DNA from 3 places in the Veillonella sp. 3_1_44 genome. Region 2 is predicted to be linked to each of the others. Evidence: riboswitches for the same ligand, from Rfam matches in the RefSeq annotation. Region 2 holds a riboswitch; each other region holds the start of a gene.
The links. Region 2 has a riboswitch for cobalamin ahead of nikB (nickel ABC transporter permease). Riboswitches for the same ligand answer to the same signal wherever they lie in the genome.
Positions count from the first base shown of each region.

Region 1 (10,713 bases), 230 kb from region 2:
AGATATACAGGTTCCCCTCTTCGATTGATAATAGAACCACTGCTTTTAACGATGCGCATTGCTTCCTCTTTGACTGGTTGCGGTACATCCTCTGCGATGAGCGGTGTATGTTCTCCTACGATGACATGTCCATTAACGTCAAAGTTAACGCGCACTACAACCTTACCTGTTACAATTGACCCCTTCCCCTGTTCTTGTACAGTTCGTAAATATTCTTGGGGGTTGATATCCGACTTTTGTAAAAGCGCTTGTTGCCCTGGTGTTAGGAGCCCCCACGCAAGATCAGATAGGAAGGATAAATCACTAGCTTCGGCAAAGCCGTTTCCATTCGCATTCGGATCAGATGTTATATCCTTACCTATAGGAGCATTGTCAGGCTTAGAGGATTTCCCGTATTTGGAATCATTTCCACCCGTAACTACAGCTTGTTCATTATTAGTCGTTTCCGATTCTATGGCCTTGGGAACGGCCCATTCACGACGAGCATTAGATGTAGTCTTATTGGCATTTAAATTGTGAGCACTTTCATCACCTGTATTTTCCGTTACAAGAGGATCTGCCTTAGGCGCAGGCCCTTCTGGAGTCGGAGGTTCAACCGGTGGCTTATCCTTAGGTATAGGCTCAATAGCGGTAGTTTTCGCATCACTTTCACTATCCTCAGGCAGATGAAAGCTAACCTCTGCGGCATCATAAGCCACACCGGTTCCAACGATACCACGCAAGGAAAGCCCCATGCCAGAGATAAGCATGATGGTAATGCCTAAAGATATAATAAAAGGTTTCAGATAATGTGATTCAAACATGGAATCACTTCCGTTCCGTAGCGACGCTAATATATTTAGCACCGTTCACCTTGAGCATGTCCAAAAGCTCGATAACATCGTTATAATATACATCTTTTGAAGCACGAATCACAAAGGCTTGTTGAGGTGCTTGTGTAACGATAGATTTGACCTCTTGCGCCAAGCGATCCGAAGAGATTTCCTGATTATCGATATACAGCGTGTGCGTTGTGGTCAAGGTAATGGTGATAGGTTCGATAGATTTCGCTGTAGACGTCGATGCAGATGGTAAATTAAGCGGAATTTGTTGCTCTGTATTCATGTACAGCGTGCCTACCATGAAAAATACTAATAAAAAGAATACGATATCAATCATGGGAATAATCATGATGGTAGGCTCTTTTTTAACCCCTAACGTGCGTCGTCTCATATATCATGTTCCTCGTTGTACGCATCAAGAATGTTGCCGCACTCATGTTCTAATGTCGCCACAGAATCATTGACCTTTGCCGCACAGTAACTGTGAAAGCCAAGGGCAATAATGGCCACGGTCAAACCTGTAGCCGTTGCCACTAAGGCTTCAGAAACACCACCTGTAATAATGGTCGGAGCCCCAATGTCGCCACCTACCACAGCAAACGCACGAATCATACCGAGGACCGTCCCTAGCAACCCCAATAACGGAGCCATTGTTACAATCATGCTGAGCCAACTAAGGCCGCGTTTTAAACGTTCATCAGCGTACGACACTACATCTTGAAGGCGGTTTTCCAAGCCATTATAATTCTTTGCATTGCGGATAGCACGGGCAAATAAAGAACCAAGTTCCTCTGTATCCCGTTCCAAAACACTTGGTAACATAATCCAAGATTGATTCTTCTCTAAGACCTTATTAAAACGGCGCAAATCCTTTGTAAACTTGCGATATAGAAAGATACGTTCAATGCCAATCATCAAGGTAAACAGTAAAAAAATCACCAGCGGATACATAACAAATCCACCAGCTACAAATAAATGCGCTATACTACTCATACTAACCTCCAAAAGCCACATACTTTTAGGCTCTATCCGGGTTAATTATACCACGTTTTATCCCACCGAAAACAGATATAGAGCGTAAAACCACAACATAAATAGATATAGGATGACTTGCAAGATAAATATAGACTAATTCGCTAGATAGACATAAGCTAGCTAAAGTCCACAGGATAAAATTAGGGTTATAGGGCAAAACCAACACGTTTTGTCCTATAACCCTAAAATTAAAATACAAAAAGGCTGCACTAGAAATGATATACATTCTAGTACAGCCTTTGATACGTTCCTAAATAGATTAGTCTTTTTTAATAAAGCCTACAATGAAGCCACCTACTGACAGTGCAATGCCTAAACCGCTACAGAACATACCAATAGAATACCACAATGTGTAAGATTGGTTATTCTCAGAAATCGCCTTTGCTGCCGCTTGAGCATTTGTAGCATTTCTCGCAATTTCCAAATTAGCCGCCCCTGGATCTGGATTTAATAATAGAATCGCAATACCAATAATTAGAACGACTACACCTACAGGTAATAATAATTTTTTGTTCATTTGAATGCCCCTCTCGTAACATTAAACGATTAATAAATAATATAACTTAATTATACACTGATTTTTGCATTTTAAAAAGATGAACTTATATATTAATCATCTTTTATTAGACAATTAATAGCAAATAATTAGTCGCAATTAGTTATTATGACATAGAAAAAGGCATAGTATGCAACTACTATTGGTCCAAATCCAACAGTGAACATTGATACTATGCCTTTTACAAATACATCTGTAGTTATATCGAAATGCATACGATTGCTAGTGGAGTGCGTATTAAGATAAGTTATGCCGGCTTATCTAATATATATTTAGCAATACGATTATATTTAATAATACAATATGTATTTACCGATCTACTTATTGTAAAGACTTATCGAAAACGCCAATAAGTTCTTCAACGGCTTGAGATTCGCTCATTTCACCGTCTAAGACAGCGGCTTCGACTTCGCCCATGCGACCTTGAATGACTACATTGTTAAAGAATAGGTTGTGCAAGTGTTCGTCAATCATATCGCGTACCCAACGGAGGGATTGTTCTTGACGACGTTTTAAGAAGACCCCATTTTCTTTGCCTTGTTCAGTAAACTCTTGGATAACATCCCACAATTCATCGAGGCCATCCTTTGTAACAGCTGAACATGTATAGGCTTGAGTCTTCCATTTTTCCGTAGCTGGACGGATATAATGTAACATCCGATCGTAATCACTACGAGCAATGAGTGCTCGTTTGAGATTATCTCCATCAGCCTTGTTGACCACAATAGCATCAGCAAGTTCCATAACGCCTTTTTTGATGCCTTGCAATTCATCGCCTGCCCCCGTTAAAACGATGAGCATAAAGAAGTCTACCATGGAACGCACGGTAACTTCGCTTTGCCCAACCCCAACGGTTTCAACGAGAATAATATCGTACCCAGCAGCCTCACAAAGTAGCATAGTTTCTCTACTTTTACGAGCCACACCGCCTAGTGTACCACCAGCTGGCGATGGACGAATATAAGCCTCTGGGTGTTTCGTCAACGTTTCCATCCGCGTTTTATCACCCAAGATACTGCCTTTTGTGACTTGGCTCGTAGGGTCTACAGCCAGTACGGCAACCTTGTAACCCGCTTCAATGAGCATGTTACCGAAGGCTTCAATAAACGTACTTTTACCGGCCCCAGGCACACCAGTAATACCGATGCGCAATGCCTTGCCCGTGCGAGGCAATACGGCTTGCAACACCTGTTGAGCTAGTTTGAAATGGTCCTTATTATTACTTTCTACTAATGTGATAGCCCGTGAAAGTATAACGCGGTCCCCCTGCTCGATACCGCGTACATAATCAGCGACAGTCAATTTCTTTCGCCGCTGTACGGGACGTACCGCTGGAGCCAGATGAGCTGAACTAGATAAGAGGCCGTCATGCATTTCCTTGACGCCTTTCATTACGTGACACGCGTAAGTATCATCTTTCTTCGCTTCTTCTGGCACCCAGTCGGGACGATAGGTACTACCCTCGGTGCTTGCGTTTTTTACACCTAATTCAGGGGCTTTGCCTTCACCAGTGGTGAAAGTTGCGTCCTGTGTATTGCGCAATTCATCCGGAGTAGGCCGTTTGTTATCAGTCATGAGACTCGTCTTGAACGTGACTAGTCAATGTTTCTAGTAATTTTTTCGCCGCTACTGGCAAAACTGTACCAGGGCCAAAGATAGCCACTGCGCCATGTTCGCGTAGGAATTCATAGTCCTGAGCAGGGATTACGCCGCCGATGGCAACTAAAATATCTCCACGGCCCCGCTTGTTGAGTTCCTCTACAAGTTGAGGCAATAATGTCTTATGCCCCGCCGCAAGAGAACTAAATCCGACAATATGAACGTCATTATCCACCGCATCTTGTGCTGTTTCTTCTGGAGTTTGGAACAAAGGTCCGATATCCACGTCAAAGCCCATGTCCGCGAAGGATGTAGCGATAACTTTGGCACCACGGTCATGACCGTCTTGGCCCATCTTCGCAATCATGATACGAGGGCGACGACCTTCGAGTTCTTCAAAGTTATCTGCCATTTGGCGTACTTCTTTGATTACATCGTCATCTTCAAATTCGCTGGAGTATACACCGGAAATAGAGCGAATAACCGCTTTATGACGACCGCATACCTTTTCAACAGCAAAGGAAATCTCACCCAAGGATGCACGAGCACGAGCCGCTTCAAGTGCAAGGGCAAGCAAGTTACCTTCACCCGATTCTGTAGCCTTTGTGATCGCTTCAAGACATGATTGAACCTTTTCTTCATCCCGGTTAGCACGCAATTGTTCGAGACGACGAATTTGCGCTTCCCGTACAGCTGTGTTATCTACGTCGAGGATATCCAATGGATCTTCTTTATCTAGACGATATTTATTGATACCGATGATTGCTTCACGACCAGAGTCGATACGAGCTTGGCGACGTGCGGCAGCTTCTTCGATACGCATCTTAGGAAGCCCTGTGTCGATAGCTTTCGCCATACCGCCAAGGGATTCGATTTCTTGGATATGACCCCAAGCGCGACGAATCAATTCATCAGTCAACGCTTCTACATAGTAGGAACCGCCCCATGGGTCGATAACCTTACATACCTTAGTTTCATCTTGGATGTAAAGCTGAGTGTTACGCGCAATACGTGCAGAGAAGTCCGTAGGCAACGCAATGGCTTCGTCAAGCGCATTTGTATGTAGAGATTGCGTATGACCTAACGCGGCACCCATCGCTTCCATACATGTACGAGCCACGTTGTTGAACGGATCTTGTTCTGTAAGAGACCAACCGGATGTTTGGCTATGTGTACGAAGTGCCATGGATTTAGGATTTTCAGAGCCGAAGCTATTGATAATCTTAGCCCACAACATACGAGCCGCACGCATTTTTGCCACTTCCATGAAGTAGTTTTTACCGATTGCCCAGAAGAAGGACAACCGTGGTGCGAACTGGTCAACATGAAGGCCTGCATTAACACCGGTACGGATATATTCGAGACCATCGGCCAATGTGTAACCTAATTCGATATCTGCAGTAGCGCCCGCTTCTTGCATATGGTAGCCGGAAATGGAGATACTGTTGAACTTAGGCATGTACTGGGATGTATACGCAAAGATATCACCGATAATACGCATAGATGTAGCTGGAGGGTAAATATAGGTATTACGTACCATGAACTCTTTCAAAATATCATTTTGAATTGTACCAGCCATAACCTTTTTATCTACGCCTTGTTCTTCACCAGCCAAGATGTAGAACGCCATTACTGGCAATACGGCGCCGTTCATTGTCATGGATACGGACATTTGATCAAGAGGGATACCGGAGAATAGAATTTCCATGTCGAGGATGGAGTCTACCGCAACACCCGCTTTACCAACGTCACCTACTACACGAGGATGATCGGAATCATAACCACGGTGAGTAGCAAGGTCAAAGGCGATAGACAAACCTTTTTGGCCCGCTGCCAAGTTACGACGATAGAACGCATTGGATTCTTCCGCTGTGGAGAAACCAGCGTACTGACGTACTGTCCAAGGACGAGTAACATACATTGTGGAATAAGGTCCACGCAAGAATGGAGGTACACCAGCCATATAGTCAAGGTGTGTCATTCCTTCATAATCCATCTCTGTATAGAGAGGCTTTAGTTGGATTTGCTCCATTGTTGTATTATATAAATCTTCAAAGCTTTTTCCTGTTTCTTTTTGAAGTTCAGCAAGCCATGCATCGCGAGATGTTGCTGTCTGAGATCCCAAGCCAAGAGAGGAGAAGTCTGGATTTTTAAACATGAGCTCACATCCCTTTCTTATCTTGTAACGTATTCAAGATTTCGTAACAATTTGCACGAACAGAAATGAAGTCGTCCACGCCAGCTTCACGGTATACAGGTTCTAAGTCCTTAGGAGGTGCCCCTGCTAAAATAACCGTTACATGTGGCATAGTTTCTTTCAATTCCTTAGCGAGTGGTGGTACCAATTCTGGATAGGTATCATCTGTAGAACAGATAACAACAACATCAGCACCACTTTCACGAGCAGCTTTCGCCGCATCAGCCGTTGTTTCATGACCATCATTTTTGATAACTTCAAAAGCCCCTACTTCGAAGAAGCCTGTGGAGAAGTCCGCACGAGGTTTATGTTGAGGGATTGGCCCCATATTGGCCAAGAATACCTTCACATTATCTTTCGTACGTTGTTTATAATTCTCAGTGCGCATGCGAAGTGCTTCAAACTGTTCAGTCCAGCGATGGGCTGCAATGGATTCAATCGTTTCGGATGCAATATCGCCAGCATCTAAAGCCTTGCGGATTTGACGTATTGTTAATTTTTGTAATGCACCGAGTTCAATAAGGCCAATCAAAGCGCCTGGCTCTGTCGTACCTGCTTCTAGGGTAGCCTGTGCTTTCACAACAGCATCTGGCTCCGCACTCGCCAAGTACTCTTCGATTTGAGCAACCCGTTTTTGACGCAATGTTTCTTGATTTTCTGGTTTTGGATCAAGCAATTCTTCAGTCATATTCGCATACATGTTGTTACCTACAGCCACATCTTTGCGGAATGCAAGGTTTTTGAAGCGTTCATCAAGAACTGCTTTAACTTGAGCTTGTGGATAGCCTTCTTTCAAGGCTGCTATGATACCACCTTTAGACTCAATAGTTTGGAACTCGGCCCAAATTTTTTCGCATAATTCAGCTGCCAATGTTTCCACATACCAAGAACCACCTACAGGGTCCACTGGTTGACGTAACTCGAACTCAGTTTGTAACATCACTTGAATATTACGGGCAATACGGCGAGAGAAATCGTCAGCTTTGCGAATTGGTTGGTCGAATGGGGACACTTCAAGGCTATTCAAACCGCCTACAACGCCAGAGAATGCTTGTGTTGTATTGCGCAACAAGTTTACATATGGGTCGTATACAGTTTTTGTGAAAGCCGATGTTCTGCCGTGTACATGAACAGCACGGTCAGCTTCTTCGGCACCGAACGCTTCCATGATGCGCGCCCAAAGCACACGTAATGCACGTAATTTAGCAATTTCCATGAAGAAGTTTGCACCCAAGGAGAATGTAAACATCATGCTGTTAGCAATAGTGTGAATATCGATGTTACGTTGTGCCAATTGACGTACGTAGCAAACCGCTGTCGCCAATGCATACGCAACCTCTTGCACATCGTTCGCGCCACCATTAGCGTATACATCGCCAGATACAAGTACAGTTTTAAGCTCTGGAGCTTGTTCTTTAGCCCATACAACAGTATGTGCCATTTCATCAAAGGCTGTATCTAAAGACATATGCAATGTACCATCTTTAGCCCAAACACCAATAGGGTCTGCGCCAACGAGACCTTTCAAGTCAGAGGTCTGTTTTTTAGAGCCTTTCACCGTAGCGGCTAGCATACCGAGCAAGATAGCTGCAGAAGCACCTGTTTCAATGTATAAAGGATTTTCCTTTAAATTAAAACGTTCAATCAATTGGCTACAATCATCCATAGTAGACAGAGATGTACCGCCGATACCAACAGCTGCGCCTACTTGCACATCTTGATCATGGCGTGTTGCTTCATCAAGGCGAATATTGTGAATGGTGCCACCTTTTACAATTTCGTATAAACTTGCATGGTTAGCATCCTTAGGAAAGGATTCGTCTACATATTGGGATACGCCCCAAGAGTCTTTAATATAACCACTTGCCTTTGTGCCACGTAGGAACTCACCTGCTCCAGGATATACACCCTTTGGAATTTTTTCTCCATGCAATGCAGGCGTGTAAATTGGTTGTAACGTAATTCCCTCATAGGTCTTAGTGAACATCTTCTTATGGAAGTCGCCACCTTTTAACGCTTTTTCAACCTCGGCCTGCCATTGTTCATACGTAGGTTTCTTAAACTCATCAAAGGATACAGGTGCTAATAAATCACGTTCAGCATCCTTTGAAGTCTTTTTGTCAGACATATATGTGCCTCCTTTTCAACTCGAAACCATACCGAGAAACAGCGCACCGTACCTGCGAATTGTTAGATATATGAATCACTCGAGCTTTATCTTATTGGACCACATCAACCTCAAAATGTGTCCATCGGTTTAATGTCTATAAAACTTGACGCATATACTCAACATCCACTCTAAGGGCAATAAAAAACGTGCCACCTAAAGTGACACGTAAGGTTTCTTATTGAAAGGTACACTAAAAAATACTGTAGCCAGCATACCCCAATCCCCTTCCTATCGCTCGTAGGTACATAACGGTGATTATCAAATAGGCAGTTCTCCTGGCTCGGGATCATCACCTCGCTTTCGCCTTCCCAGATTACTCCAGTGACATATATGAAAGCAGGCTCATCCTTACAGTGGCGGGACCGCATCGGCTTATACCGATTTCTCTATTAAGTCTTACGACACCTATTCTCTATATTCGTTGTTCTAAGTCCAATATAGTGTAACAATATGCACAAAGTCAATGAACATAACATTTAATCATAAGTACCAAAACTAAAGTTATAACTGAAAATCATATGCAATAACTAAAATGCATGAGTTAAGAATTTAAGGATTAATGATATAATAAGTACTATCACGAGGAGGCATTATGGACCATACAAGTAAAAAAGGGTTAATCACAGCCCTTAGTTGTTATATAATTTGGGGCTTACTCCCTCTATATTGGGCATTATTAAACCATGTTTCACCGTATAATATACTGGCACAACGCATTATCTGGTCAGGTATTTGCATGGCGATCGTTGTATTTGGCCTACATTTTAAACAATTCAAAAAGGACTTTCAATTACTAAAAGAACAACGTTCACAACTATTCCTACTTTTAGTTGCGGCAGTCATCATCAGTGTAAACTGGTTCACCTACATTTGGGCCATCGCCAATAATCAAGTTATGAACACGAGCCTTGGCTATTACATCAACCCACTCTTCAATGTAGTATTAGGTGTCATCCTATTTAAAGAGGTTCTATCTATACCGAAAAAGCTGAGTGTCCTCATCGCTACCATCGGCATCGCCTTACTCACCTATCAGGTAGGATCCTTGCCATTAGTGTCGATGATCCTCGCCGTTTCCTTCGGTCTCTATGGAGCCGTAAAAAAGAAACTGCTCATCTCTCCCTTTACGAGCATCGCCTTTGAGGCTTGGTTATTAACACCGCTAGCCTTACTATATACGACCATGGTCGATAATACCGTGTGGTCCTATTTCGGCACAGACTGGTATACGACCATATTGCTCATAGCCTGCGGTCTAACTACATCTGTCCCATTGGTTCTATTCTCCTATGGTGCGCAGCTATTGCCGCTCAACCTACTAGGTTTCTTGCAATATGTATCCCCTACCATTGCCTTGTTGCTAGCCATCTTTTACTTTGGTGAAAGCTTTGGCACACCACAGATGATTGCCTTCGGTTGTATCTGGATAGCCTTAGTATTATTCTCGTTATCGAGCCAAATTACAACGCGCATTAGCCTAAAAAAGTAAGGTATATCCTATATATCAACTAAAAAGCTGTATCAAATGATACTCTCATTTGATACAGCTTTCTTTTATATAAACGTATTAATCTAACTCATGTTAATCTAACTCATTCATATTGGTCGTATTCAGATTAGAAATGTAATGGTTATAGGCCTCAATCATACGATTATAGTCATTATCTTGTTTTGAACCCATATAGGTACGGATTGCCCCAATTGTAGAGTTTACAGAGGTTTTAACAGAATCATACTTAGGACTAGTAATACCATTTGATACATCACCAATAGCTTGCAACTCTTGATTGATAGCATTTACATCTAATTGTTTTTCACTATCGATCTTTTCTAGGACCGCAGTAAGTCGCAAATGAACCTCTTGTGCTGCAGCTGCATTTTTCTTGCCTGCATCACGCAATTGTTGTAACCGTTGTTGCAAGCGGTCCGTATTGATTTTATGCATAACATTATCAAAGTCAGCATAAATAGGAACAAATTGTTCATACAATTGAACATATTTAGGACCTAATTGTTGCTCCTTAGCATAGTTATCTGTGGTATACCCTTTAGATTTATAGTATGCATCGAGCTCTTCGGCCACCGGTGTAATTTCATTCAATTTTGAAAGCAACTTATCTAAAGGCTCCTTCATTTCATCATAAGGAATACCGGCTTGCTTAGCCTCTTCTAATTCTTTTTGTAGCTGCTTAAAGTTCGGCGCATTAAATACAGTTAAATGCTGCCCAGCTTTTAACTCATTAAGAGTTGGCGTATTCGCATAATCAAACATTACAGCCATGCGATTGTATCGACTTACAGCTTTCACATATTGATTAAATAACTGCACCTGATC
Region 1 is NZ_GG770200.1:203,620-214,332, reverse strand. Features, by position in the region: gene HMPREF0873_RS04635 (hypothetical protein) at 1-803, opposite strand, end outside; gene HMPREF0873_RS04630 (biopolymer transporter ExbD) at 808-1,212, opposite strand; gene HMPREF0873_RS04625 (MotA/TolQ/ExbB proton channel family protein) at 1,209-1,814, opposite strand; gene HMPREF0873_RS04620 (hypothetical protein) at 2,116-2,373, opposite strand; gene meaB (methylmalonyl Co-A mutase-associated GTPase MeaB) at 2,734-3,987, opposite strand; gene scpA (methylmalonyl-CoA mutase) at 3,980-6,169, opposite strand; gene HMPREF0873_RS04605 (methylmalonyl-CoA mutase family protein) at 6,174-8,336, opposite strand; cobalamin riboswitch at 8,626-8,802, opposite strand; gene rarD (EamA family transporter RarD) at 8,971-9,867, shown strand; gene HMPREF0873_RS04595 (DUF3829 domain-containing protein) at 9,961-10,713, opposite strand, start outside.
Region 1: linked by a shared signal. The riboswitch ahead of HMPREF0873_RS04605 (methylmalonyl-CoA mutase family protein) and the one ahead of nikB (nickel ABC transporter permease) in region 2 are both predicted to bind cobalamin.

Region 2 (10,713 bases):
CCCATGCGAAGAAGTTTTCTGTAGGTTCTAATGTGGATGCGAAGTTAGTAACGCCTACTTTTAATACATCTTTGTTAGCAGCACCATTATTATCAGACCCACAACCAGCTATGAAGGAACCCATCATTACAATACTAAGACCTGCTAATAGGGCCTTTTTCCAAGATTTTTTCATTTAAAATCTCCTTTTACAACTACATGTAAAACATAAAAACATTTAACATCATCACTATCTAAAATAGTTGTGATGGAAAAACCATAATTTCTTACCAGTCATAATGAAACTTTCACTAGATAAAGATTCAAATTTATGAAGGTAAAAACAATTTTATCCTTGATTTTTTGGATCCACTACATCTCGTAAGGAGTCAGACCAAAGATTAAAAATAGCAACCACGATAAGGATGGACATACCAGGGAATGCCATGAGCCATGGACTCGTTTGCAAGTACTGGCGACCCTCGTTAAGCATAAGACCCCATTCTGGAGTCGGTGGCTGAGCACCAAAGCCAAGGAAGGATAAACCTGCTACCTCAATCATGATAGCCCCGATATCTAATGCACCTGTTGTAATAACGAGAGGCATAATATTAGGAATGATATGACGTCTGATGATGGCCGTCGTAGATGCGCCCATCATAACAGCAGCCGTTACATATTCCTCACCGCGCACCTTGAGCGTCATAGAACGTACAATACGAGCATATTTTGCCCAACCTACAACAGATAAGGCTAAAATCGTATTTACAATGCTACCACCTAGAATACCAGCAATAGCAATAGCCAATACGATACCAGGGAATGATAACATGATGTCTGCTAAACGCATAAGAACCATTTCAACTTTACCGCCAAAATAGCCTGCTATAGCACCGATGATAGTACCAATGCTCACCATGATAACGACGATGGATACGCCCATGAACAAGGATAATTGAGTACCATAAATGATACGAGATAATACATCACGTCCTAATTTATCTGTACCAAACCAATGTTGGCTGCTTGGTGCTTGCAATGCCTGACTTATATTTGAGGTGAAAGCATCGCCCGGTGCAAGCCAGGGTGCAAAGATAGCGATGAGAACAATGATAATCATCAACCCACTATAGAAAGAGAACAATTTATGTTTTTGAATAAATTCTGCCATTATGCTCTCTCCCTTTTCAATCTAGGGTCTAATAAGATATATGATGCATCAACCAATGCGTTAATACACATATATGCTAAAGCAACCCACAACACAAAACCTTCAATCAATGGATAATCGCGCATAGTAATAGCATAAATTGCCATATTCCCAAGTCCCGGCCAAGAGAATACCATTTCTACGACTGCCACACCACCTAGTAACCAACCAATAACAACACCAAGAATAGTGATGAGTGGTAACACCGCATTAGGTAAAATATGACCGAATAAAATTTTTATCTCACTAACACCGCGAGCACGAGCGCCAATAACATAATCCTTTTGCATTTCCTCAAGGATAACTAGCCGCACTTGACGCATGTATTTAGACCCAACAACAACTGCCAAAGTAATAGCGGGCAAAATAACACCAGACGCAGTCACTCGAGAGGATGCAATCGGTACAAGGCCCAATTTAAGACCGAAGATGTAAATCAGTACAAGACCTAACCAGAACGTAGGCATAGATACGCCTACGAAGGATAGAAATCTCAACACATAATCAACCCATTTGTTACGATTTAAGGCGCTTATAATACCTGCAGGCAATGCATAGAGCAGCGTAAATACTAAAGCCGTACCCGCTAACATTAATGTACCTGGTAAAGCCTCCAACATACGATCTACTACTGGTTTTTTAGCAGAATAACTCATCCCTAAATCACCTTGTGCGGCATTGACGACCCAGTTTGCATACTGTACTACAAATGGTTTATCTAACCCAAGCTGAGCTCGAGTTTCATCGATAAGCTCCTGAGATACGATAGTATCTGCCGTTTCAAGTAACATCGTTACTGGGTCACCTGGTGCTAAATAGGTGAGACAAAATGTCAAAAATGTGATGCCAAACAAGGTAACAATAAATTGCCCCAATTGTTTGACAAAGCGTTTGCCCATAGGCGCCTCCTAAACTCTCTAAACACTAACAACAATTCAAATGACAAACTAATGGTACTAGCTTTTTATATAGCGATGAAGCTTAAAGGCTAGGGAACGAAAAAAGGTTAGTCGCCCGACTAACCCAAATTAAGCACAGCATATGCATACCATGCCTTTAGAGCAGGCTTTCTGACTCTGATTCATCGCAACATTTCGGCCTTCCCAGTTTCCCAGTGACCCTATAATGAAACCTTGCTCCTCATTACAGCTATTTGCATAGTATGGGTTTTTCACCCATTTTCCTCTTTTACGCTCGGTAAATACCGACACTCACTAGTTCATTCATTTTTATCGATTATAAATATACTATATTAACACTCTATTTACAATACATATACCCCTTATGGGTATATGTATTTCGCATATTTTCAATATAATTTTTATACTGATAAAAAATATTGATTAATGATTAAATTCACAATCCTGCATAAAATTATATAAATTAACTTATATAAATAATTTTTTATTATATTTACTGTATATGACGGTATATATATTAATTTTAATAATAATAAAGCAATGTAAAAACTTTATTATAAAATCTTTTTATACACAGCAAAAATTTGATTAATAATAATACTCTTTATATTTTTTCATATCTAGCTCGCATTAATTATAAGTCTAATGCATGATTATGATAAAAAAGAGGCTATTACCAAGTAATAGCCTCTAATAAGACGAGATGTATTCAGTTAATCAATACTTTGTTGTAAGCGGTGTGCTCTGCGTGTATCCCACGCTTTACGCAAAACATAGATCACCAAGCCTATGCTTACTGCCACTGCGCTACCTACCATAGCATCAAAGCCACATGCGTAGATTGCATATAGGCAGTAAAGAACGCCTATACCGAACAAGTAATTAGAGCGTTTAATACGACTTTCAGCTACGCCAGCCATACGCATCATTGTAGGTACTGCCAAGATGCACAATACATACGGTACTACGTTAGTTACAACCGCTAAGTTTACTAGGATTTCAAACTGCTCACGCAAGGATTCGCTTGCAGTGAATAAAGTAAGTAATGTTTCAACAGCGAGTAAAATCAATACACCACGAACAGGAGCATCTTTGCTATTTACACGAGCGAATATTTTAGGGAAGTAACCATGTTCTGCTGCACTTTTGAAGACGCGAGACAATGTGAATTGCCAGCAAAGCAAAGCGCCAAAGCAAGAAATAACCATAGCAGCCATAACGATGTTTGCAATTGTATCATTGAACATGTATACGAATGTCAAACCGAATGGTGCGTTAGAATTTAATAAATCAACGTTAGGCACAATACCTGCCATAACGTTTGTGGACAAGATATAAACCACTGCCACTGCTAATGTACCCGCCACAGTTGCGATAGGTACGTTTTTCTTTGGATTCTCAACAGCATCAGCATTAGCCGCTGCGGACTCAAATCCTAGGAAGCCCCATAAAGTTAGGGAAATAGATTGTTTTACCGCATCATAAAGCGGAAGATCATTTGGGTTCCATGCCGCCCAATAGATAGATGGATCAAACCAATACCAGCCGATTGTACCGATTAATAAAACCGGAACAATAGAGCCCCAAATAGTCATATTGCTGAGTCGACCTGTGAAACGATTCCCTCTGAAGTTTAGAATCGCTGCAAACCACAAGAGCACAATTGTTACTTGACTTGTTTGTGTCGCATTGAGGTCAACACCAAAGAAAGCTGCGCCATAACCTACGGCAGATACCGCGATGGCGATATTAGCAATGATGAGAGATATGCTGTAAGCATAGCTCGCCATAAAATGTCCAGTTTTACCGAAGCGATGTTCTGCATAACCGCCCATGCCCCCTTGTTTTTGGGAGAACATACCCGCTTGAGCAAAAATATACGCTAGTAAAAGCGCACCCACAGCTGTCACGAGCCAAGATAAAACTGAAATAGTACCAACTTGAGCCAAATTAGTTGGTAACATAATGATCCCAGCTCCTAGCATATTGGCTGCTACCATTGTGGTTAGCTGGAATACAGACATTTTTTTAGCGGTGGTTTTCATGTATCAATCCCCTTTCACTAAGGTGAATTTTTTCTCGTCCATAATTCACTTAAAATATATATACCGCTAAGTAAATTCAGTTCGTGCTGTGATGGGCTTGAATGTGAATTTACCGTTTTTATTCTTATTACGAGTTAAATAATAACACCTATGAAACCAAAATAAAAGTACTTTATTGGCGGACAAGGCATATTACACGAATTGAATAAATCATAGGTAATTTATCATCAAAATCGAACAGAACTCATTTTAATCGTAGCAAAGTATATTTTTACCCCATTTTATTCTGTGTATAGATGTAATTTTTCCTATCTATCACGGTTATAGTGTCCTAGTACAAGACTATTATTCTCTCACAGTCCACTATATATGTACATGTAAATACATCATTTTAATAGTGGATTATCAATTAGAATTTTGGGCTTTATAGGTATCGTCTAGCTTTTAAATAAAAAATCGATATACATATAAGTATAATGGGCAATATTAGACCCTTAATGAAATCCTTATATGTATATCGATCTTATTTTTCCAGATTTTATTGATAACTATTCTTTATTTTTATCTACTACTTATTCCGCACTAAGCTCTACTCTTCTACAGATTCAACGATTTCTTTCCATTCAGCAATTTGCTTTTCCTCAGCAGCGATAATGATTTTACCATTATTACGTTGTCGTTCCACACATTCTGGAGCCGTACCAGAATAGTTATTACGACCTGCAACACAAGCTTCGATGGAGATAGCGTCAAGAATATCTGCATCAAAATGGTTGGAAATAGCTTTGAAGTCCTCTACGGATAGATCAAGGAGTACACAACCTTTTTCGATGCAATGATGCACCGCATTACCTACGATTTCATGGGCTTCACGGAATGGAACACCTTTCTTCGCAAGATAATCCGCCATATCTGTAGCATTGGAGAAGTCGTCATCCAAGACTGCTTTCATATGAGCCCCATTGACCTTCATACCACGAATCATAGCCGCATTAATGGACAATGCGAAGTGTACTGTATCAATAGCATCGAAGATACCTTCTTTATCCTCTTGCATATCCTTGTTGTATGTAAGAGGCAAGCCTTTCAAAGTTGTTAAAAGGCCTAACAAATGACCATAGGTACGGCCTGTTTTACCACGAACCAGCTCGCAAACGTCAGGATTTTTCTTTTGCGGCATAATACTAGAGCCCGTGCAGTGAGCATCATCAAGTTCAATAAAATTGAACTCATTGGTAGACCACAAGATCAACTCTTCGCTAAGACGACTCAAATGCATCATTACTAGAGATGCAAAGGACAAGAATTCAACTACGTAGTCACGGTCAGATACGGCGTCCATACTATTTTCGTAAATACGAGAAAAGCCCAAAAGCTTTTGCGTATATGTTTGATCAATGCCGTATGTAGAACCAGCTAATGCGCCGGCCCCAAGTGGCATGATGTCAGCATGTTTGAATACCATCAACAAACGATCAAAATCACGTTCCAACATAGAGAAATAGGCCATCATATGATGCCCAAACAATACAGGTTGAGCCCGTTGTAAATGCGTATAGCCAGGCATGATAACATCACTATACTTTTCAGCTGTTTCGATGAGAGCCTTCTGCATATCTACGATGAGTTCACCCATTTCCACAACAGCTTTACGCACGTACATGTGCAAGTCTACTGCACATTGGTCATTACGGCTGCGGCCTGTATGCAAACGACCACCAGCTTCACCGATATCATCAGTAAGGCGTTTTTCAATATTCATATGAATATCTTCAAGAGCCACGGAGAACGGAAACTCTCCTTTATCAATCTGATTTTTAATCTTCGTTAAACCTACTAAAATAGCATCTCGATCTGCGTCGGAGATAATATGTTGTTTTGCCAGCATAGTCGCATGAGCCTTGCTGCCTGCAATATCTTCGGCGTACATCCGCGCATCAAAAGCGATAGAGGATGTAAAATCCTCTACCGCTTTATCAGTGCCTTTTGTGAAACGCCCGCCCCACAATTTAGCCATTATTTACCTGCTTTCTCTTTCATCAATGCATTAATTTTGAGAGGTAAACCGAACAAGTTGATGAAACCTTCTGCATCAGATTGATCGTATACATCATCTTCTTCGAATGTTACGAAATCTTCGCTGTACAAAGAATATGGAGAAGTACTACCTGCAGAAATGATATTTCCTTTGTACAATTTAAGTTTTACTTCACCTGTTACAGTTTTTTGAGTTTCGTCAACAAACGCTTGTAACGCGTTCATCAATGGTGCGAACCACATGCCATCATATACGAGTTCAGCGTATTTGTTAGCAATGAGTTCTTTGTAGTGGTATGTAGCTCTGTCGAGGCATAGGTATTCAAGTTCTCTATGAGCATACATGATGATAGAGCCACCTGGGTTTTCATAAACGCCACGGGATTTCATGCCTACCAATCTATTTTCGACGATATCTACAACGCCTACACCATAGTGTGCACCGATTTCGTTGAGTTTTTCTAATATTTGTAATGGAGTACCTTCTTGACCATCTACAGCTACAGGTACACCTTCTTTGAAGGATACAGTTACATAACCAGCTTCATCTGGAGCTTGTTCAGGTGTATGTGTTACCAAGTACACATCATCTTTAGGTGCATTTGCTGGATTTTCAAGATCGCCGCCTTCATGGGACAAATGCCATACGTTTTGGTCCATAGAATATGGATGAGATTTTGTAGCTACAACTGGAATATCGTGTTTAGCAGCATATTCCATACAGTCTGTTCTAGATTTCAAATCCCATTCTCTCCAAGGAGCGATGATTTTCATGTTAGGAGCTAATGCTTTGATAGTCAACTCAAAACGAACTTGGTCATTACCTTTACCAGTCGCACCATGAGCGATTGCATCAGCGCCTTCTTTTTTTGCAATATCTACAAGAATTTTACCAATTAAAGGTCTCGCGAAGGATGTACCTAATAAATATTTACCTTCATAAATTGCACCAGCTTTTACAGTAGGCCATACATAATCTTTTACAAACTCTTCCTTAGCGTCAACGATGTACGCTTTAGATGCGCCAGATTTGATCGCTTTTTTCTCAACTGCATCATAATCCTCAGGTTGGCCCAAGTCTACACACACTGCAATAACTTCAGCGCCATAATTTTCTTTCAGCCAAGGAATGATAACAGAAGTATCTAAGCCACCAGAATATGCGAGTACTACTTTATTTGCTTTACCCATGATAACACCTCATAAACCACTATCTATTTAGACTCATATAATCAATACAGTATCAGATAATTGTGAAAGTACCGTGGTATCTTCTATTACCGACAAGCATTTTCTCCTTCTGACAAAAAATAGTATACACCTGTATAATTATAAATGCAAGTATTATTTTTATACAATTATATAATATTATTCGGAACGTAACCATTCGAGAGTAATAAAGCTCCAACATTTTAAACCAGCATATGTTATAGCTTTTTTTGTGTTTACTAATTATTAATACCTGTAAATCATTTATTAGTTCAAGCAAATTATTATTTTTATTACCACTTTGGAATATATGGCCTTAAATTATATCAATAGGTGAAAATTGGTAATCTAAAGCTATCTTATAATCATCAGTTGTATCAAGGGGTTCTTTTAAAGTCTCAATAATAAAAGACTTAATTTCACCTATAATCGAGTAAAGCTCATTTTGTTCTTCATTAATAATAGCTTCAATGCGAACATCTAAATCATAAGATCTAGAAATTCTATAATTACCTGTAGAGTAATCTACATTTCTAAATAACTCCAATATATTCATCTTAGATATTGCTGTATCAAAAGCATTTATAGCATTTAGGATATTATGTTTCGCCATTACATTTACACTGACAATGGTCTGATTACAAATATGTGGAATTGTATCAACAATATATTCTTCTCTAACAGTAGCTCGCAACGATTCATCAGCCATTATTAACTCTCTATCCAAGGCTTTATCCCAAAAGCAATGTCTTACAGCCATACAATCATGTTCATCATCATAATAAACTATCCAGTTTTCAATTTTATAAGCATCAGCTTGTTCAATGTAAAAGATTTCACGAGCATAGGAATCTACATCAAGCAATTCAGACTTATAATCTACTCCTCCAGGACCTCTTAAATAATAGGCTATAAAATTCTCCAGCCTAAGCATGGCAAACTTAATTATAGGTTTTACACCTATATAGATAGAAGAAAAGTTACCCTTTTCATAACGCTTTAATTCAACATTATCCAATATCTACGCTCCTTATGCTCGAAATTCTCTCTAAAAAATCATCTTAATAACACAAATGTATCAAAAAAATCTCTATTAGCCAATTATTAATCAGCTAACAGAGATTCTAAAATAGTAATTTAATTATTCTTCCACAAGCTCCAAGTCCTGTTCGTACGCATAGTCTGCCTCGGCTTGTGTAATCATGCCTTGGTCTACCATTTGTTCGAGCACCAGCTTTTGCCGTGCTTTAGCACCTTCATAGTTCGTATAAGGATCTAAATAGGACGGTGCATTGGGTAATGCTGCGAGCAAAGCACTTTGCCCCAATGTTAATCGGCTTGGGCTTGTCCCAAAGTATCCGTGAGCTGCTTCATAGATACCGTAATAATTATGACCATAATATACGGTATTCAAGTACATGGTAAGGATTTCTTCCTTAGAGTAGTAATGTTCCATTTCACTAGCGAGGATGGCCTCTTCCACCTTACGACTCATGATACGCTTCGAGGAAAGGAACAGATTTTTTACAAGTTGTTGTGTAATAGTACTACCGCCTTCTAGCGTTTCACCTGCTATAGTGTTTGTGTACAAGGCGCGAATAATACCGAGTACATCAATAGCTCCATGTTTATAATACCGCTTATCTTCAATAGCGATTAATGCATTTTTTGTATACTCAGGAATAACATCCCCTTTCACCCAATGCTCTTTTGAAACACGTTGATTAAGAGCTATCTGTACTTTATCTCTAAATGTAAACAGTCGTATAATTCGATCTGTACGACTGAGCGTATCTTCACTTTGTTCTATTTGTTTTTCAACAATTGTATGAGCTTTACTCTCACGATTTGTCCCTTGAAAGCTATGGTATCCGTCATATATAAACATAGCCAAAATCATGACCACCACGAACACAACTAGATTTCGAAGGTAGCGAAATACTTTCATTTCTTTCACCTATTTCTTAAAGGTCTGTAATATAAACACATGTAACTATAGGTTTATAATCTAGCTATCTATACAATACCTTATATACATATACAAATATAAAGTATATTAAATGTATTGTATCACATCAATCAATAAGAAGATATGTAAAACACTAGTTTTTACGTCCACTCATACTACAAATATATTTAATATATCTTAATAATGGCATGATACCCTATATCTATATATACCGATTAATGCATATTAGTTATACTTATTAAGTTGTATTAAAAACTTTAAATAGAGTATAATGTATGAGATGATAAAAACATGCCTATGGAGGAGTAAAATGAAACAGTGTATGGATTCAGAAAATCTGCATCGTCGATTGCGTAAAATCTTAGGTCAAGTGCAAGCTATTGATCGAATGATTGAAGAAGACATTCCCTGCGAAGATGTGTTGAGCCAAATTAATGCAGCTAAATCTGCACTACATAAAGTAGGACAAGTAATTCTTGAAGGACATATCAACCACTGCGTACGAGATGGTATCGAACATGGTGACGTGGAAAAAACCATTAGCGACTTTACAAAAGCTGTAGAGCGCTTTGCAAATATGGGTAAATAAAAAAGGACTCTACAAATGAATTGCACCCAAAAAATTGGACATAATTTTTGGAGGTGCAGTTCAAAATGTAGGGTCCTTTTTATTACCCTCATATTAATCGTGGTTAGTTGTTAAGAATTCGCTCAATGCAGCGAGTGCCTCGTCTTCGTCAGCACCGTCAGCCGTCAAGGTAACGGATGTGCCTTTTGTAGCACCCAAGGTCAATACAGTTAAAATGGATTTAGCATCTGCTGTTTTGCCATTAGCAGCGATAGTCACTTTGGAAGCGAACTTAGCAGCCAATTGTGTGAAAGCTGTAGCAGGACGAGCATGTAAACCGGATTCGTTAGTAATTTCTACTGTTAATTCTTTCATGATAACCTCTTTCTATCTCGATAGGCGGTGCCTATCCATACGTTCTAATAGATATATTGTATCAATATCAAGCATTTCAATTCAAGTATATTACATCCTATTTACTATGTAATAATCCTATTTAACAAAAGTAAAATTATAATAAACCTTTTTCAGCTAATACAGATTTAGCGTATTCTGTAATTTCTTCTGCTGTGTCCATAGTAAGTGCTTTATTTGCTACCTCTTCACATTCTGTTTTGGAAACAGAACGCAAAATATTTTTAATAAGAGGAATCGAAGAAGCCGTCATGGAGAATTCGTCGAGGCCAAGGCCCAACAGAATCATGGTCGCCACAGGGTCGCTAGCAAGCTCACCACACATGCCTGTAAATTTACCTTGTTCATGACTAGCATCAATG
Region 2 is NZ_GG770200.1:429,336-440,048, reverse strand. Features, by position in the region: gene HMPREF0873_RS05580 (ABC transporter substrate-binding protein) at 1-175, opposite strand, end outside; gene nikC (nickel transporter permease) at 329-1,150, opposite strand; gene nikB (nickel ABC transporter permease) at 1,150-2,088, opposite strand; cobalamin riboswitch at 2,232-2,419, opposite strand; gene potE (putrescine-ornithine antiporter) at 2,823-4,154, opposite strand; gene argH (argininosuccinate lyase) at 4,744-6,171, opposite strand; gene HMPREF0873_RS05555 (argininosuccinate synthase) at 6,171-7,382, opposite strand; gene HMPREF0873_RS05550 (hypothetical protein) at 7,717-8,418, opposite strand; gene HMPREF0873_RS05545 (transglycosylase domain-containing protein) at 8,542-9,348, opposite strand; gene HMPREF0873_RS05540 (metal-sensing transcriptional repressor) at 9,680-9,958, shown strand; gene HMPREF0873_RS05535 (HPr family phosphocarrier protein) at 10,052-10,312, opposite strand; gene ptsP (phosphoenolpyruvate--protein phosphotransferase) at 10,449-10,713, opposite strand, start outside.

Region 3 (10,713 bases), on a different contig from region 2:
TGTCTAAGGCGGATGTTGTAGTATACAACGGCATTCACTTGGAAGGTAAAATGGGCTCCATTTTCGATAATCTAACAAAGCAAAATAAAGCGACCATCCGCGTATCTGATGCCATTGATCCATCTACATTGCTCGACTTTGACGAAGAAGATGGTGTAAAAACAAAAGACCCTCATATTTGGTTTGACGTTGCTAACTGGAAGCTGGCAGCAAAAGCAGTATACGAAGGTCTTGCTAAAGCCGATCCGGCTCATAAAGAAGATTACAAAAAACGCTATGACGCATATCTTACTAAGTTAGATGAAACTGATGCGTACGTTAAAGCTCAAGCAGAATCTATTCCGAAAGAATCTCGCGTACTTGTAACAGCTCATGATGCATTCCAATACTTCGCTCGCGCATACGGCTTTGAAGTAAAAGGTTTGCAAGGTGTAAGCACTGCCACAGAAGCAGGTACACAAGATATGAATAACCTCGTTCAATTCATCGTAGACCACAAGATCAAAGCTATCTTCGTAGAGTCTTCTGTACCTCACAAAACAATTGAAGCCGTTCAAGAAGCTTCTAAAGCTAAAGGTTGGAACGTCTCCATCGGCGGCGAATTATACTCCGACTCTCTCGGCTCCGAAGGCACTGAAGGCGGTACATATATCGGCATGGTAAAAGCCAATATTGATACAATTACCAAAGCACTTAAATAATCAATTGCTAGATTTTCTTAATTAAATAAGACAAATTAAATTTACGTATACTAACTTAAATAGACTCAAATTTACTTTGTTATTGTAAGTACATGTGCTACTAGCAATATTAGCTAGTGGCACGCATTAATACAAGGAGGTTTCCATGGAATGGGCCGTTGAAGTTGAAGATATGACCGTAGCATATACGACAAAACCCGTATTATGGGACGTAGATATGAAGGTACCCATCGGTTCCTTAGCGGCCATTGTCGGCCCTAATGGGGCCGGTAAGTCCACATTATTAAAGGCCATGCTTGGTCTACTAACAGTTATCTCAGGAAGTGTAAAATTTTATATCGATCACCACTTAGCGATGGACAAAAACGATTACAAAAAAATCGCCTACGTCCCTCAAAGTGGCAGCGTAGACTGGGACTTCCCTACCACAGTACTAGATGTAGTACTCATGGGCCGTTATGGTCATCTAGGTTGGTTTAAGCGTCCTAGCAAAAAGGATAAGGAACTCGCCCTCTCCATGATTGAAAAAATGGGCATGAGCGACTATGTGGACAGACAAATTCGCCAGCTTTCAGGGGGACAACAACAACGCGTCTTCCTCGCAAGAGCTCTCGTCCAAGAGGCAGATATTTACCTCATGGACGAACCCTTCAAGGGCGTCGATAAAACCACAGAGCATGCTATTATTTCGCTTTTACAAGAAATGAAAGCTCGAGGCAAAACGGTTATCGTCGTCCACCACGATTTAAATACGGTGCCCCAATATTTCGATTGGGTAACGATGGTAAACAAACAAACTGTCGCCTATGGCCCCGTAGCAGATACATTTACGGACGAAGCTATTGAGCGCACCTACGGCAAGGGGAGGATTGTATGACCATACTCCAATCCTATACGACGCAGATGGTACTGCTTGGCACGGCTCTATTAGGCCTCGCTAGTGGTATCGCTGGCACCTTTGCGGTACTTCGCAAGGAAAGCCTCATCGGTGACGGCCTATCACATGCGGCATTACCCGGTGTGGTCATAGCCTTCTTGCTGACAGGCATCAAGGACATCGAGGTTCTCATCGCCGGTGCTGCACTTTCATCGATTACTGCGGCTTGGCTCATTACCATTACCGTAGAAAACAGCAAAATAAAATTTGATGGCGCTTTAGCCACCATACTCTCCGCCTTCTTTGGGCTCGGTATGGTATTGCTCACCTATGTACAAAGCTTAAACAATGCTGGTCAGGCGGGGCTTTCAAAATTCATATTTGGACAGGCCGCCACCATATTAGCGCGCGACGTGTACATCACATCTGCAGCGGCGCTCATCATCATCGTGTTAACCGCATTATTCTGGAAGGAGTTAAAGCTCATCTCCTTCGATGTGGAATACGCCAAAACACTACAAATTCCCGTCACTTTCACCCTTATTTTATATCGTTCACTATTGATCATGACCATTATCATCGGCATTCAATCGGTAGGCGCTATCTTGATTAGCTCCCTCCTCATTGCACCCGCCGTAGGGGCAAGACAGTGGACGAACAAACTGGGCACCATGTGTATATTAGCAGGATGTTTCGGCATGATATCCGCCATCGGCGGTACTATCTGGAGTACAGCGGTTCCAAAATTACCGACAGGTCCAGCTATCATCGTCATTTTATCGATTCTCGTATTATTGAGCCTCATCTTTGCTCCTAACAGAGGTATGCTCTGGCAGTTCCGCAAAAATAGACGGTCAAAGCACGCATTATTGTTAGAAACCACAAGAGCTCCCAAATTCAAGGCACAGCAAAGTATTTACGTAGCAGAGGACGCACAACCTCGCATAGGAGGTGCCCCATGACAGTTCATACAGAGATATTACTCATTGCCATTGCGGTGTCCATCGCATGTGCCATCCCTGGGGTCTTCCTCGTATTGCGTCGCATGTCCATGATGGCCGATGCCATTACGCACACCGTATTCCTCGGCATCGTGCTCGCTTTCTTTATGACGGAAGATTTAAACTCTCCATTTCTACTCGTCGGGGCTACCTTAGTTGGTGTAGGCACCGTATGGCTTACGGAAATGATACACAATACGGGGCTTGTCAACGAAGATGCGTCTATCGGCATCATCTTCCCGCTTCTATTCTCTATCGCCATCATTCTAGTCAGCCTATACAGCGGTAACGCTCATCTCGATGTAGATACCGCATTACTCGGCGAAATAGCCTTTGCACCCTTTGATCGATGGATTGTGAACGGCACCGATCTAGGGCCTGTATCGCTATGGATTTCTCTAGGCGTGGCACTCATCAATTTAATATTAGTCATGCTGTTCTACAAGGAATTGCAATTATCTACCTTTGATCCGCTACTAGCGGGGCTCTTCGGCTTTATGCCAGCCCTCATCCACTATGTGCTAATGACCATGGTATCCCTCACCGTTGTGGCCTCGTTCCAAGCGGTAGGCGCCATTCTCGTCATCGGCCTCATGATAGGACCTGCGGTCATCGCTTATTTATGGACGGACTCTGTGAAAGCCATGCTTACTAGCAGTATCATCATCGGTATTATCTGTGCTGTCATTGGTACGGAAGTAGCTTTCACCATGGACGTGTCCATCGCTGGTTCCATTGCAACCACCATTGGTATCGCACTGATTATCGCTGTTATCGCAACACCGAAGACAGGCTATATCGCCACATACCGTCGTCAACGTCACTTACGTCGCCATTATCGGGAAACGATGATGTTGTACCATATTTATACACATATGGATACACCTATCGCGCACGTTGAAAACGGCATTGGTACCATTCATGAGCATTTGAACTGGAGACCTGATTATACTCATCAAGCTGCTTCACAGCTAAAGAAACAAGGTCTATTATATGTGACAAATGGACACTACGTGCTTACTGATAAGGGTATAGCACAAGTTAAAGAGATTATTTAAATACAATACCAATACTTTTCCCAACAAAAAGAAGCTGAAATCAATGCTGCTCTGCAAAGATTTCAGCCTCTTTTATTTTTAACTAATAGTCTTACATCCTATTAATAACTGGATTCACGTCAATGACTATCTATAACAAATAGTACCAACACTATAATAGATCAGTGCAATCACAAAGAATCCTATTAATTAATAATAGCTTCTAATGGAATAACATGAGGTAGCCCATTGTCATCCATATAAATTTTCGTTTTAACACGGTATACATCTTCCATCATGGCTTCTGTAAAGATGTCTTTCGGCGCGCCTTGAGCATATACTGTACCCTCTTTAAGCACGATGATTTCATCTGCGAACATAGCCGCCAGATCAAGATGATGCAATGTTACGAGCGTTGTAAAATCATTTTCTTGAGTCAGTTTTTTTAGCAATGTTAACAAGTCAAATTGCTTGTGCAAATCTAAAGCACTTGTCGGTTCATCAAGAATTAAGATTTTAGGTTCTTTTACAAGGGCTTGCGCCATGAACACAAGTTGGCGTTGACCACCGCTGAGCTCCATGATGCTGCGCGATGCAAAGCGCTGTAAGTTCAACCGTTCCAATACCTCTTGTGTGGCTGCAATATCCTCATCACTTACGCGGAAGGACATGGACCCCATGCGCCCTAGCATAACGACTTCAAAAACAGATAGATTGACTTTACAGTCATTATCTTGAGACAAATAGCTCACTGTACTACTAAAATCCTTTGTAGAATATTGAGATACAGGTTTACCATTAACGGAAATCTCGCCCTTTCCTTTCAAGATACCCATGATTGTTTTTAAAAGTGTAGATTTACCAGCACCGTTAGTACCAATGAGCGCAGTCAATTTACCTGTTTTAGCAGCAAAATCAACGCCCTTTAAGATCTGTCCGTCTTCCGTAGAGGAATAACCAAAGGTTAGATTATGAACTTCAATCATTTGAAATAGCTCCTTTTCCTAGTTAATACCAACGAGAAGAAGAAAGGTACACCGATGATTGCTGTCACAATACCGATTGGGAACATCGCCCCAGGAACGAGCATCTTACTCGCAATAGATGCGAGAGACAAAATCGCCATGCCACACACTGCAGATAACGGTAAGAAATACCGTTGATCCTCACCCACAAGCATACGTGCAATATGTGGTCCTACAATACCGATAAAACCAATGGTTCCAACGAAAGAAACGGCAACGGCTGTAATGATGGAGATGAAAGCAAACACTTTTACTCGTAAGCTTTCAACATTAACACCAAGACCAGAAGCCTTTTCATCGCCTAATTTTAATGCTGTTAAACGCCAAGATTCACGCATCATAAGCGGTAGCATGATTACTAGCACGATAAGAACAATAGAGATGTTCACCCAATTTGCCTTAGCTAAACTACCCATCGTCCAGAACACGATGTTTTGAAGGGCCTCAGGAGATGCCATATATTGCATCAAGGATTGAAGCGCTTGGAACAAGAACATCATGCCGATACCGGCGAGAATCATCGTTTCAGAGGAGAAGTTCTTAATCTTATTGATGGAATAGATAAAGAAACTCGTCAAACTAGCGAATACAAAGGCGCCAAATGGAACCATAAAGACACCTAAAAACTCTAATGCACTAGCGCCTACAACAACCATGAGAGATGCACCGAAGCCAGCCCCTGCGGATATACCAAGTGTATATGGGCTAGATAACGGGTTATCAAGAATAGTCTGCATGCCAGCACCAGCAATGCCCAAAGAAGCACCTACGAGCAATGCCATAATGGCCGTCGGAAGACGAATCGACCAAATGATAACATATGCGTTTTTGGATACCTCTGCTGGGTCTGTTAATGCGAGCCATACATCACTTAACGTAAGTGATGCAGGACCTACAATAATATCGGTAACAAAACTTACCGCACAAATGATCAGACCAATGATAATAAACATGAGCTTTTTATAGCTCTGTTTTTTATAATCGTACTGATTGTTAGTTTCCGTCACTATACAAAACCCCTTTTTAGTTCAACTGCATAAACCAAACGCCACCGTAAGAGAATGGAAGGAATTTGTCATAGAATTCCTTAAGTGTGCCTTCAGGATCTACATCCTTGAATTCCTCAGGATAGAATGTTTTAGCTAAGTATTCAAATACTGCAACGTCATATACTTCACGAGGTAAACCATGGTGAGTAGAAAAAACATTTTTAGATTGAACTGCTTTCAATTCAGGCCAGCCTTGACGTTCTGTAGTGAAAGCTTTCAACAATTCTTGAGATTTAGCTTCATTTGTATCAAAACCTAAACGCATGGAAGTCGGTTTCTTAGGCCAGTAAGAACCGATGATCATGATGATATCTGGGTTTCTTTCTAAAATAAATTCTGGGTTAACAGGGCCTGCTTTTTGAACTACATCTTTTGTAATAAGGTCGCCACCAACTTGCGTTGCTAATGCGCCCCATGCTACGTTTGCACTATACGCAAAACCTAAACCTTCTGGACCTTCGTTACCTGTTTCAATGTAAACAGTTGGTTTTGGTTTATTGATTTTGCTAATGCGGTCCATCACTCGTGTTAAACGGTCAGTATAGAACTTGTTGATTTCTGCTGCACGCTCTTCTTTACCCAATGCTTTACCGATAGCTTCGATAGATTTTTGGTGATTTTCAAGCTTTTCCGCATGGTAATCGATATAGATAGTAGGAATGCCAGCTGCATCGATTTTAGGTTTGTAATCAGCTTCATATTGATCTTTGAAATATAAAGGCATGAAGATAACATCTGGGTTTAAGGAAATTACTTTTTCCACATCAAATGTTTTATCATTTACGTTACCAATGAGAGGAATTTTTTCCAACTCTGGCACTTCAGATTTGTAGCGATCCCACATATCTGTACGCAATTTGCTTAAATAAGGGTCAATACCAACAATAGTCTTAGCCACATCTTTGCCTTGCAACGCAGCCATAGTCAAGAACGCACCACCAGAAGCACTCAATTGAACTACTACGCGTTCTGCGGGCTTTTTCAACGTAACCTTTTGACCTGTTACGTCTGTAATCTCAATTTGTTTGCCAGATTGTGCCGCATCCTTTTTCGTATCTGCTGGACCACCACAAGCTGTCATAATCATGCTCACAACTAGCAGGAGCACCGTGGCAAGATAAGCCATAAATTTCTTTTTCTTAACCATAGAATACCTCGATTCCAAACTTAATAAGTTCTAATAAACACAATATATAACAGCATTTATTTGGGTTTTACATCATCAGCTCCTTCACGCACAACACAACCCTAATTCATATGCATAAACCAGATGCCACTATAAGAGAATGGCAAGAATTTGTCATAGAACTCTTTAAGTGTAGCTTCAGGATCTACATCTTTAAACTCTTCAGGATAGAAGGTTTTTGCTAAATATTCGAATACGGCTGCATCAAAGACTTCACGTGGAAGACCGTGGTGCGCAGAGTAAACTTGTTTATTTTCAACAGCTTTTAATTCGCTCCAACCTTGACGTTCTGTGGTGAAAGCTTTCAACAACGCCTGAGACGAATCTTCAGTAGCTTCAAAACCTAAACGCATAGAAGTTGGTTTCTTAGGCCAGTAAGAACCCATAATCATAATGATGTCTGGATTCTTTTCCAATACAAACTCAGGATTAATTGGAGATGACTTTTTAATAGCATCTTTTGTGATTACATCAGCACCAGCCATGGTAGCTAATGCCCCCCAAGAGTAATTGCTACTAAAGGAATTACCAAATTCTTCCGGACCATTCATACCAACTTCAAGGTAAACAGTTGGTTTTGGTTTGTTAATTTTACTAACACGGTCGAGAACTCTTGTCACACGATCCGTATAGAACTTGCTAATTTCTGCAGCTCGTTCTTCTTTACCTAAAGCCTTGCCGATGGCTTCGATGGATTTTTGATGACTTTCAAGTTTTTCAGCATGGTAGTCGATATAAATCGTTTGTACACCTGCTGCATCTAGTTTTGGTTTAGCATCGGACTCATATTGTTCTTTCAAGTCAACAGGAATGAAAATAACATCTGGGTTCAAGGAAATAACTTGCTCCACGTTAAATGTTTTATCACCGACTGTACCCACTACTGGAATCTTAGCTAACTCAGGCATTTCAGCAGTAAAGTGCTTCCACATATCCGCTCTATAATCCTGCAAAGATGTATCCATGCCGGCAATAACCTTCGGCGTATCCTTGCCCATAAGTGCGGAAATCGTAAAGAATGGACCACCGGCACCACTCCACTGTAAGACAACTCTCTCTGCTGGCTTTTTAAGCGTTACCGTACGACCTGTTACGTCTGTGATTTCGATTGGCTTGTTATTTTGCGCCGTATCTTTTTTCGTTTCGCTAGAACCTCCACATGCAGCGATGAGCATACTAACAATTAGGAGGAAAACCGTGGCTATGTAAGCCATACATTTTCTTTTCTGTTTAACCATGAAATCCCTCTCTTCTCTCAAACTAAAACTATCACTATAAGTGCACATAAAAAGCCCGTCTCCCCACGAAGAGGAAACGGGCTGTCATCTCAGTTAGACTAACTACCACGCCTAATAAGCTAGCATATAGTATGAGCTTTCAACTATGCATAGCTAGTATAAATTCATCTATATCAATCCCCATCCCTGTCTCTCGCAGGTCAATTGGCAATTGTTAATTAGGCAGTTCTCCTGGCTCCAGTTCAACGTTACTTTGCGCCTTCCCAAAAACTTCAGTGACCGAGAGCATTTCACCCTCTATGCAAAGTACCTCGCTGTTACAGTGGCGTGACCGCTTTGGCTTGTACCAAATTCTCTATTAAGTCAATAGACACCTAACCCAATCATATGTGATTTTCCTCATCGTAGCATGAGGGGCATACCATGTCAATAAACACATAGGGGTACTGCTATATACGCATAAAGCTCTACATAATATAAAAAAAAGTGCTGCACTGCTAACTTTTAGCTTCTTATCATAACAATCATTTAAGACTATCACATATTCTATAATTTCTTTTTATGGATTAATTAAACACAGAATTATCATAATCCTTTTTCTAGATATGAGATATACTCTAATACATACTAGAAAAAATAACATAAATTCCATTACCATTGAGAATACTTTTCTCACTAAGAACTCATCTAATCGTAAAACTAATATATACATTGAAATGCTTTAATTTAGATATTTACAAGCACTTTATATCATATCGTAATTACAGCCTATCAACTCGAATGCGTTTCCAGCTCAACATCTATTTAATCTTCTATTTTCAATAAATACTTTGGTATTATTTTTTATATTAAAATAATCGTTACTAGTAGAAAATATTTTCCCTATTATGATTATTAATTTATGCATTTAATTTGTTCATAATCGATTTGCCTAAATTAGTTAATCTTATATATTCAATATTATCATCTCCTACATAACATTCTATAAGTTTCAAGTGCTCAAATTTATTTTTAACAATTAGTGCATCTTGTTCTTCAACTTCATACCCAGGTTTAAAAGCACTTATTGCATTTTCAAACGCTAATACTGTTTTAACACCTGTTAACCTTAATGAAACAAATTTAAACAGTTCAGATAAATTAACTTTAATGTTATCCGTGTCAACTCTAGTACTATCAGTAAAAATATATACCTTTTCTACAAAATGTAATTCTATCAACTTATTATAAAAATTACTTTCTAATTCAGTATTTTCAGCCTCTAAACAACAATTTTTCTCACTTAAAGTTTTTAGGCTATCATTTGAGCCTCTATGCCACCCTGGTCTCTTTATCTCAGTTTTTGCACGCATAATTGAAATTGCAACCTTTGCAATTAAATCAGACATATCCTGCCACACACTTGCTAAGCGATTATTCATAGCTCTCTTTTTGAATTCTGCTAATTTACCATTTTTTATAGGATCTTTCTCTATCTTTTCAGGATCAATTTCTGCCGAATCATCTATAGAAAATACCAAAACAGGAATACCTCTCTCTATTGCATAGTTATACTCCATTTCAGTATAACTAATTCCCGTTCTTGCATTTATTGAACCATAACGACGTCCTAGAATCAAAATGTAGTAATCACAAAGATCTATAACATTTTTAATAACATTAAATTGTTCATCATCTGTAGCAACAAAGTTTTCCATACCAGCTGGAATACAATCTGCCTTTAACAATACTTGTAATACTTGTTTTCTTTCTTCGATTAAATCTTTGTACGTCGAACTTATAAAAACCTGATATTTGATACAATTCATCTTATTATCTCCTTTTTATAAAAAATAAAACCGTCAATTTAACCGCTTAAAACTAAAGTACCTTTCGCATTTGATACCATTTAGCACCGCCATGATCAGATTCCGATTCACCTTCATTTACAATGCCAAACTTGGCATAATAGGGAATCTTTTCTTTTTTACAAGTTAAAATTACGCCCTTTCGCTTTTCTTCTCTCGCCAGCTCTATGAAAGCCTCAATCAGTCTGCCCCCTACGCCATGGTTCCGATACTCAGGCATTGTATTCAGACCAAATATCATCTGCCAAGCACCATTGGGATTATGTAAGGAAGCATCTGCGAACATCTCATCCGTTAAGATTTCATCATCAGACACAAAACCATCTATAAAACCAATAGGTGTGTCTCCATCAAAGGCAATCAAAAAATGACCTGCGTAATACTTTAACCGTTCCTTAAAAGCCTCACGAGGTGCAGCCTCGGCAGGAGGAAAGCATGTTGCTTCGATATGTGTAACTACATCTAAATCTGCGGTTGTCGCTTTTCGTATTAACATATTAATATCCTTCTTTATATACTTATGTACTTATTTGCTTATATACTTATGTATTTATATATTTGTATAGAACACATTTTAAAATGAGTCGGCTAAAATAAATCATTTTTAGTATAAACGCTTTACGCCATAAAGGCTACACGTAGAGATATTACATGTAGCCTTTTTCTGCTGAACCTTATATTTACTATATTTACTTTTTCGTATACTTAGGCACATTACGATATTGCATTGGTAAGGAGTTATCTTTTATCTT
Region 3 is NZ_GG770201.1:163,439-174,151, reverse strand. Features, by position in the region: gene HMPREF0873_RS07415 (metal ABC transporter solute-binding protein, Zn/Mn family) at 1-701, shown strand, start outside; gene HMPREF0873_RS07410 (metal ABC transporter ATP-binding protein) at 847-1,578, shown strand; gene HMPREF0873_RS07405 (metal ABC transporter permease) at 1,575-2,540, shown strand; gene HMPREF0873_RS07400 (metal ABC transporter permease) at 2,537-3,637, shown strand; gene HMPREF0873_RS07395 (ABC transporter ATP-binding protein) at 3,823-4,602, opposite strand; gene HMPREF0873_RS07390 (iron ABC transporter permease) at 4,599-5,648, opposite strand; gene HMPREF0873_RS07385 (ABC transporter substrate-binding protein) at 5,665-6,837, opposite strand; gene HMPREF0873_RS07380 (ABC transporter substrate-binding protein) at 6,939-8,114, opposite strand; cobalamin riboswitch at 8,318-8,507, opposite strand; gene HMPREF0873_RS07375 (DUF4062 domain-containing protein) at 9,014-9,922, opposite strand; gene HMPREF0873_RS07370 (GNAT family N-acetyltransferase) at 9,975-10,457, opposite strand; gene HMPREF0873_RS07365 (GNAT family N-acetyltransferase) at 10,651-10,713, opposite strand, start outside.
Region 3: linked by a shared signal. The riboswitch ahead of HMPREF0873_RS07380 (ABC transporter substrate-binding protein) and the one ahead of nikB (nickel ABC transporter permease) in region 2 are both predicted to bind cobalamin.